3 regions of the Streptomyces sp. NBC_01622 genome follow, and region 3 is predicted to be linked to each of the others. Evidence: riboswitches for the same ligand, from Rfam matches in the RefSeq annotation. Region 3 holds a riboswitch; each other region holds the start of a gene.
What was found. Region 3 has a riboswitch for S-adenosylmethionine ahead of OH768_RS38080 (aminotransferase class V-fold PLP-dependent enzyme). Riboswitches for the same ligand answer to the same signal wherever they lie in the genome.

Region 1 (4,437 bases), 7.9 Mb from region 3:
CCCCGAACACCACCACGCCCTGGACCAGTGGGATGTCCTGGGCCGTGACCGCGGCGGCCGTCACCCGGCCGAGGCCGTCACGCGAGAACACCGTCTCGACGACCACCGAACCGGCGATCAACTGCCCCACCAGCAGGCCGACCACGGTCAGCGCGGGCAGGGACGCGTTGCGCAGGGCGTGCCGCAGATGGACCCGCCACCGCCCGGCACCCTTGGCACGCGCGGTCTCCACATAGGCCTGGTCCAGCGCGGTGAGCAGGCTCTTGGCCAGCACCTGCGCCACCTGCGCGCCGGTCGGGATCGCCAGCGTCAGCGCCGGCAGGATCAGCCCCCGCAGCCCGTCGTTGCCGAAGGCGGGGAACCAGTGCAGGCGGAAGGAGAACGACTCGACAAGCAGCAGCCCCACCCAGAACGTCGGGACCGACACCCCCAACGGCGGCAGGGACAGCAGCAGTTGACGCAGCCATCGGCGGGAGGTGTAGGTCGCCACGACCGCCAGTCCACCGCCGAGGAGCACGGCGAGGAGCAGTGCGGCACCGGTCAGCTGGAGGGTCTGCGGCAGCGCGTCGGCCAGCGTCGAGGACACCGGCCGACCGGTGGAGACCGAGTCGCCGAAGTCCCCGCGCACCGCCCGGCCGAGATAGTCGGCGTACTGCACCAGAATCGGCTTGTCGAAGCCGTACTCGTGGCGCAGCGCGGCCAGTTGGGCCGGGTCGACCGTCCCGGAGTCCATTCCGGCACTGGCCATCGCCGTGACCGGATCGCCCGGCAGGAAGTCGAGGACCAGGAAGGACACCGTGTAGGCGGCCCACAGCACCCCGACCGCCTGGGCGAGCCGTTTGATCGCGTAGCGGCGCATGCGTCAGCCGATCCAGGTGTCGTGCAGCTGGATCCGGCTGGAGGCGTCGAAGTTGAGGTTGTGCACCTTCTTCGCCACGCCGATCTGGGTCTGGAGTTCCACCACCGGCACGTCGTAGGCGTTCCGCACGATCAACTGCTGGGCCTGCTCCACCAGTTGGCCGCGCCTGGTGGTGTCCGTGGTCGCCGCCTGCCCGGTCAGCGCGGTGTCCAGCGGGGTCGCGGGAAGGCGGTAGAAGTTGGCCAGCTTGGTGGAGAAGGAACTGCGCAGGATGTCCGGGTCCGCGCGGGTCACGTTGCTCCATGCCGCGTCGTAGTCGCCGGACTGAAGTGTCGGGGCGAGCTGGGTGACCTGGAGCTGCTTGAGCGTCAGGCCGACGCCGACAGCCTTGAGTTGCTGCTGGATCAGCTCCAACGCGGGCTGGTTCGTGGCCGAGTTGGGAATCCAGTCGACCGCGAGGCTCAGCTTCTTGCCGTCCTTCGTCCGGATGCCGTCGCTGCCGACCTTCCAACCGGCCGCGTCCAGCAGGGACTTCGCCTTGGTCGCATCGGTTGTCAGGTCCGAGGACAGGTCGGCGTAGTCGGGTGTGGTGTGTGCCAGGACGCTGGTCGCGGGCCGGGTCCCGGTCGGGAACACCGTGTCGGTGATCTGCTTGCGGTCGATGGCGAACCCGATGGCCTGGCGCACCCGCGCGTCCTTCAGAACCGGCCGCGAGTTGTTGAAGGCCAGGCCGAACACCACGCCCGGATTGGCCCGCCGCTGAAGGGTGACCTGACCGCCCTTGAGAGCCGCCTCGTTGGCCTTGCCGACGCTGCTGATCGCGTCCACCTGACCCGACTGGAGGCTGCCGGCCCGAACTCCCGCCTCGGGTACGACCTTGAAGACCACCTTGTCGAGATAGGCCTCGCCGCTCTTGGTCCACCGTGGGGAACCCCAGGCATAGCCGGTGCGCTTGACGAGCGTGATCGACTGGTTCTGTACGTACTGCTTCAGCACGAAGGGCCCAGAGCCGACCACCCCCTGGCTGCACTTCTCCTGCGGCGACTTCTTCGCACTCGCCGACGACTCGATGCCCAGCGAGTGCGTCGAAGTGGCTTGCAGGAACTGGGCGTTGGGCTGCTGGAAGGTCACCTTGACGGTGAGCGGATCGACCACGGTCGTGCTCTTCACGCCACTCAGATAGCCCTCGGCGAGGGTCCCCAGCGCGCCGAGCTTCGGCACCGCGTCGAAGTTGTCCTTGACCACCTGAGCGGTCAGCTTGGACCCGTCGCTGAAGGTGACACCCGATCTGAGATGGAAGGTGAACGTCGTCGCGTCGGAGCTGATGTCCCAGCTCTTCGCCAGCCACGGCACGATCCTGCCGGTCTCGGGGTCCTGGTCCGTGAGGGAGTCCACGATCTGGCGCACCGAGTAGATGGTGTCGTTGCTGGCCACCTGCTGCGGGTCCACGCAGCCGGCGTCGGAGCCCACCGCGAAGGTCAGGGTGCCACCGGACCTGGCCTGTCCGCCGCCGGCGTCGGAGCCTCCGCCACCCGATCCGCAGGCGGTCAGTAGGAAACTGGTGGTCAGAAGGGCGGCCGTAGCCGCTCGTCGAGTGGTTCGGGAGACCGGATGTGCTGTCACGGAGAGGTGCTCCTACTCGTGTCACCGCGTGCACACGGACCTGCGCGGACCGTGGCTGGACGCGGACGGTGCCGACCCCGGCGGGGGCGGGACTCATGAAGCGTGGAAAACGCGTCGACCTGCGCGGGGCACACCCGCGCACATGTCGACCCGTGGGAGAAGGGGGGAAGAGGCCCGTGCGAGACGGGCGACCACAGCTGTCAGCTTCGAAGGCCGGACAGATGTCAGCCCTGAAGGCCGGACTCGGTCAGCTGTGACACAGACAGCTGGTGAAGCGCTGCAGGTCGATGTGGCGCCGGCGCGAGAGCCGGGAGAAAACGACGGCGTCGTGACAGGAGGCACTCGGGCCGTAGCTGTTGAGCACGCCGTCCTCCATATCCGGGACCCCGGTCACGGGGTCGCGCGTTCGCAGAGCCATCAGCGTCCCCGCCGGGCGTTCGCCCTGAGCGCCCCACTGCGTCGGGGGGTTGCCGGTCAGCCGACCGGGATTTGACGCTGACACTCAATGCCGCTGTTGATCGTATGGAGCCGTGTCGCCGTGCGTCAATGCCGGGGCAGAGGTGCGGAGTCGGCGAGGTCGTCACCGCAGCCTCACCGGCACCTTCCCTCACAGAGCAGGTGCCCGGTGTGTCGGCTAGGCTGCCGCACCGGCCCGGAACCGTCCGGCTGCGGATCGCACTGCGCCCGGCCGACCGGATTCCGTGGCTGTTCTCCCGGCGTGATCTCCGCCCTCCCTCACTCGGCCGCGAGGCGTTCATCGCCCCGCACGGCGGCCTTCACCACCCCGGCTCGAACCGGGGTTCCTGTCACACCTCACACCGAACTGCCGCCTGCCGTCTGCCAGTTCCAGCCGAGCCGTTCGCGGTCGGCCCCCACGTCACGACGAACCAAGGACCCGCCATGCAGCGATACATCCTCACCGGTGCGCCCGGCGCCGGAAAGACCACGATCCTCCGTCGGCTGAGGGCGGACGGGTTCGACGTCGTCGAGGAGGCGGCCACCGCGGTCATCGCGGGCGAGCAGGCCGAGGGGGACGCCGAGCCCTGGACCCGGCCGGCCTTCGTCGAGAAGGTGGTCGACTTGCAGCGCCGACGACAAATGAAGTCCGCGACGCGAAACGTGACCCACCAGATCTACGATCGATCCCCGGTCTGCACGCACGCCCTCACCAGGTACTTGGGCCGCCCCGCTCCGACGCCGCTCCTCGGCGAGATCGAACGGATCACCCGCGACCGGATCTACGAACCGCAGGTCTTCTTCGTCCGCAACATCGGATTCTGCGAACCCACCGACGCCCGCCGGATCAGCTTCCAGGAGTCGCTGGTGTTCGAGCGGATCCACGAAGAGAGCTATCGGCGGTTCGGCTACGACCTCGTGGAGGTGCCGGCCGGTGACGTGGCCGACCGAGTGGCGTTGATCGCGGACACCATCGCCCGACTCACCGTCCGAGGCACGTGACCGCGGGGCCCGATCGGCGGCTCCGGGAGGGTCCGGCCACCGCGGCGGGCGATGTCCGTGGTCGTCTCACCGCTCGGGACGCGTGGTGGACGCACCTTCCCGGGTGTGCTTTGATCCGGCCATGGACACCACTGGCCAGGCACACACGGTGCTGCTCGACCCTTTCTGGGTGAGCCGCCGCGCCGACCAGTTCTGTCGTTGACCTTCGCGCGACGACCTCGACCTCGCCCCTTCCTCCCTCCGCCCGCTCTCGGCGCATCCCCCGGGTCTGTCGTCAATCGAACGTCCCTGTACGACAGTTGACGCGCGCACCGCCGTGTCCGGGTCTGCTGCCGCCGCGAAGGAACCCATGGCACAGCCCACCGCCCTCCCCGTCATCGACATCTCCCGCTTCCGGGATCCCGGTACCGACCGTGCCGCCTTCCTGGGCGAACTCCGGTCCGCCGCCCACGAAGTGGGGTTCTTCTACGTCACCGGACACGGCGTTCCCGTATCCG
Region 2 (4,437 bases), 3.1 Mb from region 3:
AGTTCTCGAACGCCGTAGCCCACCGCCAGGTCAGGAACGCGACCCGGTCCGCCCCGAGCAGGCCCTCCATCAGCCGCACCTGGATGTCGTCCGGAAGCATCGCGAAGTACTCCACCGGCGCCCACGGCGTGTGCGAGAAGTGCCCGATCCGCAGGTCGGGACGGAGCTCACGGAGCATCCCGGGCACCAGACACAGGTGGTAGTCCTGCACCAGCACCGCCGCGCCCTCGGCCGCCTCCTCCGCCAGCGCCTCGGCGAACGCCCGGTTGTACGTCTCGTACGACGCCCACTGGCGCCGGAACTCCGCGTCGAAGACCGGCTCCAGCGGGGTCTGGTACAGCATGTGGTGGACGAACCACAGCACGGAGTTGGCGATCCCGTTGTACGCGTCGGCGTGCACGTCGGCCGGAATGGCGAGCATCCGCACTCCGTCCTCGCCGACGCCCCGCCGGACCGCCTCCCGGTCGCCGTCGGACAGCGCCGAGCACACCCACAGCGCCCCCGCGTCCGGCCCGATCGCCGACAGCCCGGACACCAGCCCGCCGCCGCCGCGCCGGGCGCGCAGCGAACCGTCGTCGCCCACCTCGTACGAGACCGGACCGCGATTGGACGCGACGAGCACCTGAGCTGCACCGGACGCGGACGACGTGGACGACGTAGAAGCCATACGGCACAACCTAGCCCGGCCCGGAAACACTCAAACGTAGGGACGGGTCACAACGGACCGGACGGGTCCGTATACGGCCGTCCGCCCCCGCGCCGGCTACGCCACCTTGCGCGACTGGTACTCGGTGATGTCGGCCATCGGCGGCCGTTCCTCCGTGTCCACGGAGTACGTGCGCGGCTCGAAACCCTCCGGTCCCCGCTCGAACTGGGTGAGGGACGGCCGGATGAGATGCCCGCGGGCCAGCCTCAGCTGTGCCGTGCGGTAGATCTGCGCGGCCATGCGGCCCAGCGCCTGCCCGTCCTGGTGCCGGTGCTTGCGCACGCCCACGTCGACCTGGGCGAGGGCGTCCAGGCCCACCAGGTGCAGCGCGTCGACGAGCATGCCCAGCTCGACGCCGTAGCCGACGGGGAACGGGAGCTGTTCCAGCAGCGAGCGGCGGGCAGCGTACTCGCCGCCCAACGGCTGCACGAATCCGGCCAGTTGAGGCCAGTGCATGTTCAGCAGCGGGCGGGCCATCAGCTCGGTGACGCGTCCGCCCTGGCCGGCCGCGCCGCCCAGCGGGCGGTCGTACATCGCCTTGACGAGGTCGACGCCGGGGTCGGTGAGCAGCGGGCCCACGATCCCGGTGACGAAGTCGGAGGAGAACTCCTTCAGGTCCGCGTCGATGAAGCAGACGATGTCGCCGCTGGTGACCAGCAGCGAGCGCCACAGCACCTCGCCCTTGCCGGGCACGGCGGGGATGCGGGGCAGGATGTCGTCCCGGTGCACGACCCGGGCGCCCGCCGCGGCGGCCACCTCGGAGGTGCGGTCGGTGGACCCGGAGTCGACGACGACTATCTCGTCGACGAGCGGGACCTGCTGCATGAGGTCGTGACGGATGATCGCGACGATGTCACCGACCGTCGCTTCCTCGTTCAGTGCGGGCAGCACGACGGAGACCGACTGGCCCGTGCGGTGCTTCGCGGCCAGAATCTTGTGGAGCGGCCGATCGGTCAGGGACCAGGAGCGGGTGCTCAGCCAGTGCTCGACTTCCTTCAGCACGTTGCGCGGCTCCTCTGCGTTCTCTCGGCGAGGGCTGGTCACAGACAGTGAGTCTGTGATCCATCTCGCGGTTCGGACGGCTCACTCAACTGTCCTGGCCTTCGGTTACAGTCTTGAACAACGCTGATGACCATCGCATGTCGGGGGCCGTCGGCGGGACAATCGCATACACAACTGAACACCGCTCATCCAGAGGGGCAGAGGGATACGGCCCGATGAAGCCCCGGCAACCCTCCAGCCGGTCTTGTCACGCAGGTACACGCTGACGTGGTGAGGCTCCCGGCTCGGGAAGGTGCCAAATCCGTCTCACGGCGAGATGCGTCGTGAGGAAGATGAGGAGAAAGGGCCTCGCCTCCATGGCTGCGCAGACTGTTGCAAGCACCACGAACTCCGCGAAGACGGACACGACCGCCGCGGATCCGAACCCCACGAGCACCGTTGATCTCGGCCCCGCCGCCGCGCTGTCCTGCCGCGAGTGCGGCCACCGCGTCCCGCTCGGCCCGGTCTTCGCCTGCGAGGAGTGTTTCGGCCCGCTGGAGATCGCCTACGACTTCTCGGCCTACGACACCGAAGAGCTCCGCAAGCAGATCGAAGCGGGCCCCGCGAACATCTGGCGTTACGCGCCCCTGCTGCCCGTCCCCGCCGACGTGGCGACCAAGCCGAACATCAACCCCGGCTGGACCAAGCTCGTCCAGGCCGACAACCTCGCCCGCGAACTGGGCGTCGACGCGGGCAAGTTGTTCGTCAAGGACGACTCCGGCAACCCGACGCACTCCTTCAAGGACCGCGTCGTCGCCCAGGCCATCGAGGCCGCCCGCGCGTTCGACTTCACCACCCTCTCCTGCTCCTCCACCGGCAACCTCGCCGGCGCGGTCGGTGCCGCCGCCGCCCGGGCCGGCTTCCGCTCCTGCGTGTTCATCCCGCACGACCTGGAAGAGGGCAAGATCGTCATGGCCGCGATCTACGGCGGCGAGCTCGTCGGCATCGAGGGCAACTACGACGACGTGAACCGCTTCTGCTCCGAGCTGATCGGCGACCCGGCCGGCGAGGGCTGGGGCTTCGTCAACGTCAACCTGCGGCCGTACTACGCGGAGGGCTCCAAGACCCTGGCGTACGAGATCTGCGAGCAGCTCGGGTGGAAGCTTCCCGACCAGCTGGTCGTGCCGATCGCCTCGGGCTCCCAGCTCACGAAGATCGACAAGGGTCTGCAGGAGCTGATCAAGCTCGGGCTCGTCGAGGACAAGCCGTACAAGATCTTCGGCGCCCAGGCGGAGGGCTGCTCGCCGGTGTCCGTCGCCTACAAGGCCGGGCACGACGTCGTACGCCCGCAGAAGCCGAACACCATCGCGAAGTCCCTCGCCATCGGGAACCCGGCGGACGGGCCGTACGTGCTGGACATCGCCCGGCGTACGGGCGGAGCGGTGGAGGACGTCAACGACGAGCAGGTCGTCGACGCGATCAAGCTGCTGGCCCGGACCGAGGGGATCTTCGCGGAGACGGCGGGCGGGGTGACCGTGGGCGTGGCGAAGAAGCTGATCGACAACGGATTGCTGGACCCGACGCTGACGACTGTCGTGCTGAACACCGGGGACGGTCTGAAGACGCTGGACGCGGTTGCCGGTACCGGGCTCACCGCGACGATCCGCCCGAGTCTTGAGTCCTTCAGGGAAGCTGGGCTCGCGTCCTAGCGTCGTTGTTCGTCTGCGGGCCGGTGGGGGCTGGTCGCGCAGTGCCCCGCGCCCCTAAAAAGAAGCTGACCGGAGGTTTCATCGTGAGCGTTAGTGTCCGCATCCCCACCATCCTGCGCACCTACACCGGCGGGCAGGCCGAAGTAACCGCCGAAGGTGCGACCCTCGCCGAGGTCATCTCGGACCTGGAGAAGAACCACACCGGGATCTCCGCCCGCGTCCTCGACGACCAGGGGAAGCTGCGCCGGTTCGTCAACGTCTACGTCAACGACGACGACGTCCGCTTCGAGCAGGGGCTGGAGACGGCCACCCCGGACGGGGCCGGCGTCTCGATCATTCCGGCCGTCGCCGGCGGCTGATCGTTACCCTAGGTAACGTCGATTACCAAGAGTTCATCGAATTGCCCCCTCCGTGAGAGAAGCGGAGGGGGCAATTCTCTATGGTTGAGCGGGGTACAGTTGGGGAACGCGCTCCACTCCGCATGCCGAACGCATATGAGTACCGGCTCCGCGTGCGATGAGAAGTAGCCAAAGTGTGCAGGTCTTTTGCGCCTTATATTGCCTTTATCGGGCCCGACTTGCCCTGAAGTCGGACGAATTCTCCGTAAATTCCCGACCGGTCCTGCCCGGAATTCTCGTCGGATTGACCTGTTGCAGACGGCAGTTGGACGGATACATTCGGCCGCGGTCGACGCGTTCCGGCGCACGCCCCCAATCCTGTGGGGGGTGAGGTCTGACCCGGATCCGCGAAGTGCGGATCCGTGCAAGGGCCAGTAATAGGGGAGTTAGGCATGGCTCAGGGCACCGTCAAATGGTTCAACGCGGAGAAGGGGTACGGCTTCATCGCGGTCGACGGTGGTGCGGATGTTTTCGTCCACTACAGCGCGATTCAGATGGACGGCTACCGCACCCTGGAAGAGGGTCAGCGGGTCGATTTCGAGATCTCGCAGGGTCAGAAGGGGCCGCAGGCGGACATGGTCCGGCTCGCGACCGGCTGAAGCACGCGCCGACGAACAGCAGCGACGTTCTTCGTTCTTCACCG
Region 3 (4,437 bases):
CGCTCCCGGACGACCTGCTCTCCGGCACCGGTGTCCGCTTCATGGAGGGCGCGGTCCTGTCCGTGCCGATCGTCGGCACGTACCTGTCGTTCTTCCTCTTCGGCGGCGAGTTCCCGGGCGGCGACTTCGTCGCGCGGTTCTACTCGATCCACATCCTGCTGCTGCCGGGCATCATGCTCGGGCTGGTGGTCGGCCACCTGATCCTGGTCTTCTACCACAAGCACACGCAGTTCGCGGGCCCCGGAAAGACGAACAACAACGTCGTCGGCATGCCGCTGCTGCCGGTCTACATGGCCAAGGCCGGAGGCTTCTTCTTCCTGGTCTTCGGCGTCATCGCGGCCGTCGCGGCGATCGCCTCGATCAACCCGATCTGGGCCATGGGTCCTTACCGTCCGGACATGGTGTCCACGGGTGCCCAGCCCGACTGGTACATGGGCTTCTCCGAGGGCCTGATCCGTACGATGCCGGGCTGGGAGATCAACCTCTGGGGCCACACGCTCGTCCTGGGCGTGTTCATCCCGCTGGTCATCTTCCCGCTGGTCCTGGTCGCGATCGCGGTCTACCCGTTCATCGAGTCCTGGGTCACCGGCGACAAGAGCGAGCACCACATCCTGGACCGCCCGCGCAACGTCCCGACCCGTACGGCCTTCGGTGTCGCGTGGATCTCGTGGTACTTCGTCCTGCTCGTCGGCGGCGGCAACGACATCTGGGCCACGCACTTCCACCTGTCGATCAACTCGATCACCTGGTTCGTGCGTGTCGGCTTCTTCGTGGTGCCGGTGCTCGTGTTCATCGCCACCAAGCGGGTCTGCCTCGGTCTCCAGCGCCGGGACAGGGACAAGGTGCTGCACGGCCGCGAGTCGGGCATCATCAAGCGCCTGCCGCACGGTGAGTTCATCGAGGTGCACGAGCCGCTCAGCCAGGACGCGCTGCACACGCTCACCGCGCACGAGCAGTACGTGCCGGCCGCGATCGGCGCGACGGTCGACGAGAACGGTGTCGAGCGCAAGGTGAAGGGCTCCGAGAAGCTGCGCGCCAAGCTGAGCGAGGCGTACTACGGCGAGGAGTCCCAGATCCCCAAGCCCACCGTCGAGGAGTACAAGGAGATCACGAGCGGCCACGGCCACCACTGATCGCTGAGGCGTCGCCACGCCACAGTCGAAGGGCCCCGTCCGAACACCGGACGGGGCCCTTCGCCATGTCCCGCGCTGGATAGGGTGGGGGCACATCGTTGAACCATTTTTCTACGACACCCAGGAGCGGCCGTATGAGCGCTGTGACCCCCGCTGGAGGCGACACCGCGGCGGCCCGTTCCTGGCCCGACGTACTGAGTGCGCTGCTGGCCGGACAGGACCTGAGCACCGCCGACACGGCGTGGGCGATGGACCGGATGATGAGCGGTGAGGCGGCGGACGCGCAGGTCGCCGGTTTCCTGGTGGCGCTGCGGGCCAAGGGCGAGACGGTCGAGGAGATCACCGGTCTCGTCGAGACGATGTACGCCCACGCGAAGCCGCTGGACATCCCGGGGCCGGCCGTCGACATCGTCGGTACGGGCGGCGACCGGGCCAGGACGGTCAACATCTCGACGATGTCCGCGATCGTGATCGCCGGTACCGGCGCGAAGGTCGTCAAGCACGGCAACCGGGCCGCGTCCTCGGCGAGCGGCTCCTCCGACGTGCTGGAGAAGCTCGGCATCAATCTGGACCTGCCGACCGAGCAGGTGGCGCGGGTGGCGGCGGAGGCCGGGATCACCTTCTGTTTCGCGGCCAAGTTCCACCCCTCGATGCGGTTCGTCGGCGCGGTCCGGGGGGCGCTGGGGATTCCGACCGCGTTCAACCTGCTCGGCCCGCTCACCAACCCGGCGAAGGTCACCTCGTCGGCGGTCGGCTGCTTCGACACCCGCATGGCCGGGCTCATCGCGGGCGTGCTCGCCGAACGCGGCTCCTCGGCGCTGGTGTTCCGCGGTGACGACGGCCTCGACGAGCTGACCACCACCGCGACCTCCCGGGTGTGGATCGTCCGCGACGGCAAGGTCACCGAGGAGTCCTTCGACCCCCGGGACGTCGGCCTCGAACTCGTCCCGGTGGAGGCCCTGCGCGGCGCCGACCCCGACTACAACGCGGGTGTCGCCCGCCGTCTCCTGGACGGCGAGACGGGCCCGGTGCGGGACGCCGTACTCCTGAACTCGGCGGCTGCCCTGGTGGCGCTGGAGCGCGGGGACGGGCCGCTGGCGGACCGGATCCGGGGCGGGATGGAGAAGGCCGCGGAGTCGATCGACTCGGGCGCCGCCAAGCGGACGCTGGAGCGCTGGGCGGCTGCCACCAACGCGTAGCGGTATAGCGGTCGTCGTCCCGCGATCCGGACACGGGTTGCGGGACGACGATCACCTCACGTAGGTTTTCTGACCAGGTCATGAGTGACAGTCATGAGGCCCCGGCCGACTGTCCGGCAACCCTCCGTCCGTGGCGGGGTGCCCCGGGTGAAGACCAGGCCGTAGGCAGCGAGGTCTGCGGCAAGCGCGGGCCCCTCGAAAGACACCAGGGGTCCTGGTCATCGAGGGAGCCCTCTGTGAGCAAGCGAATGCGATAGGGCGTCGAGCCCCGCCTCCGCATACCCCCTTTCACCCTCCTCCGTGTTTGAGCCCTGCGCGTTCGCACGGTGGTTCCGTCTTGCCTCTCACAGGAGTTCGCCATGTCTGTCTCCACCGCTGCCGCCGCTCAGACCATTTGTGCCCAGCTGCCCGTTCTCGGCCGGGATGTCACCGTCCCGCTCGTCACGGGTGGCGAAGTCACCTACGCGGCGCTCGACTACGCGGCCAGCGCCCCCGCCCTGCAGCGCGTCTGGGACGACGTGGCGGCCTACGCCCCGTACTACGGCAGCGTCCACCGCGGCGCCGGCTACCTCTCCCAGCTGTCGACGGACCTCTTCGAGAACGCGCGGAAGACCGTCTCCGAGTTCCTCGACTGCCGCGCCGACGACCAGCTGATCTTCACCCGCTCGACCACGGACTCCCTCAACCTCCTCGCCGCCGCCCTCCCCGCCGACTGCCAGGTCTTCGTCTTCGAGACCGAGCACCACGCGTCGCTGCTGCCCTGGAAGGACGCCCGGGTCACCTACCTCAACGCCCCGCGCACCCCGCGCCAGGCCGTGGAGACCCTGGAGCAGGCGCTCGCCGCCCGAGACCCGTACGGCCCGGCCCTGGTCTGTGTCACCGGCGCCTCGAACGTCACCGGCGAGCTGTGGCCGGTCCGCGAACTGGCCGCCGCCGCGCACGCCCACGGCGCCCGGACCGTCCTGGACGCCGCCCAACTCGCCCCGCACCACCCGGTGTCCGTCCAGGACCTCGACGTCGACTGGATCGCCTTCTCCGGCCACAAGCTCTACGCCCCCTTCGGCTCCGGAGTCCTCGCCGGCCGCGCCGACTGGCTCCAGGCCGCCGACCCCTACCTCGCGGGCGGCGGCGCCAGCCGCAAGGTCACCCGGCGCGAGGACGGGGGAGTGGACGTCGAGTGGCACGACAGCGCCGCCCGGCACGAGGCCGGCTCCCCGAACGTCATCGGCGCCTACTCCATCGCGTCGGCCTGCAAGGCGCTCACCGAGGCCGGCTTCGACACGCTGGTCGCGCGCGAGCAGTACCTGATCGAGAAGGTGCGGGCGGGCCTGGCCGAGGTCCCGGCAGTCCGCGTCCTGTCGCTGTTCGGCGACGACGCCCCGCGCGTCGGTGTCCTCTCCTTCGTCGTCGACGGCTGGAACAGCTCGCACTTCGCCGCCGCCCTCTCCGCCGAGTACGGCATCGGCGTCCGCGACGGCCTCTTCTGCGCCCACCCGCTGGTACGCACCCTGCTCGGCAGCGACCCGCAGACCCAGGGCGAGTGCGGTGCCCCCGAGGCCGCCCCGGGCGAGAAGTCCCTCAACGCGATCCGCGTGAGCTTCGGCGCGGGCACCCCGGACGAGCACGTCGAGCGCTTCGTGTCGGCCGTACGGGAGCTCGTGACCGACGGCGCGAAGTGGAACTACCGTACGCAGGACGGCCGTTGCGTGCCGGCCGTGTGACGATCCAGGGACGGGCGGCCCCGCCGCTGGGCGGACGTGACGCACTGGCGCTCCACCATGGACGTGACCGTCGGACAGGACGAGCGACACGGCGTCGGCTGGTACGGCTGCGGCCACCGGCACCGGCTGCGCTTCGCCGACGGGGTGGAACAGGCCTTCATTGTCGACGAGTGGCAGATCCAGGTCGGCTCGGCGGACCAGGACCGCCCCGAGAACCAGCGGATACGGTCAGTCGTCGAGCACCTCCGGCAGCGGATGGCGGACGCGCAGGTGCCCGCCCTGCTGGACCGTCTCGAAGCGGGGAGGCAGGTCACCTTCGGCCCCCTCACCGCCGACGCGGACGGCTTGTTCGTCCCGGGCGGGCTGTCGGCCTACCGGTGGGCC

Region 1: linked by a shared signal. The riboswitch ahead of OH768_RS01295 (putative leader peptide) and the one ahead of OH768_RS38080 (aminotransferase class V-fold PLP-dependent enzyme) in region 3 are both predicted to bind S-adenosylmethionine.
Region 2: linked by a shared signal. The riboswitch ahead of thrC (threonine synthase) and the one ahead of OH768_RS38080 (aminotransferase class V-fold PLP-dependent enzyme) in region 3 are both predicted to bind S-adenosylmethionine.

The regions. Positions count from the first base shown of each region.
Region 1 covers NZ_CP109293.1:282,084-286,520, reverse strand. The annotation lists gene OH768_RS01305 (ABC transporter permease) at 1-859, opposite strand, end outside; gene OH768_RS01300 (ABC transporter substrate-binding protein) at 863-2,482, opposite strand; gene OH768_RS01295 (putative leader peptide) at 2,730-2,858, opposite strand; SAM riboswitch class IV at 2,880-2,992, opposite strand; gene OH768_RS01290 (AAA family ATPase) at 3,383-3,940, shown strand; partial or broken gene OH768_RS01285 (isopenicillin N synthase family dioxygenase) at 4,290-4,437, shown strand, end outside.
Region 2 covers NZ_CP109293.1:5,147,238-5,151,674, reverse strand. The annotation lists gene OH768_RS23215 (trehalose-6-phosphate synthase) at 1-667, opposite strand, end outside; gene OH768_RS23210 (glucosyl-3-phosphoglycerate synthase) at 764-1,708, opposite strand; SAM riboswitch class I at 1,891-2,047, shown strand; gene thrC (threonine synthase) at 2,065-3,396, shown strand; gene OH768_RS23200 (MoaD/ThiS family protein) at 3,480-3,755, shown strand; gene OH768_RS23195 (cold-shock protein) at 4,187-4,393, shown strand.
Region 3 covers NZ_CP109293.1:8,226,415-8,230,851, forward strand. The annotation lists gene OH768_RS38070 (cytochrome bc complex cytochrome b subunit) at 1-1,133, shown strand, start outside; gene trpD (anthranilate phosphoribosyltransferase) at 1,268-2,332, shown strand; SAM riboswitch class IV at 2,409-2,525, shown strand; gene OH768_RS38080 (aminotransferase class V-fold PLP-dependent enzyme) at 2,692-4,053, shown strand; gene OH768_RS38085 (hypothetical protein) at 4,090-4,437, shown strand, end outside.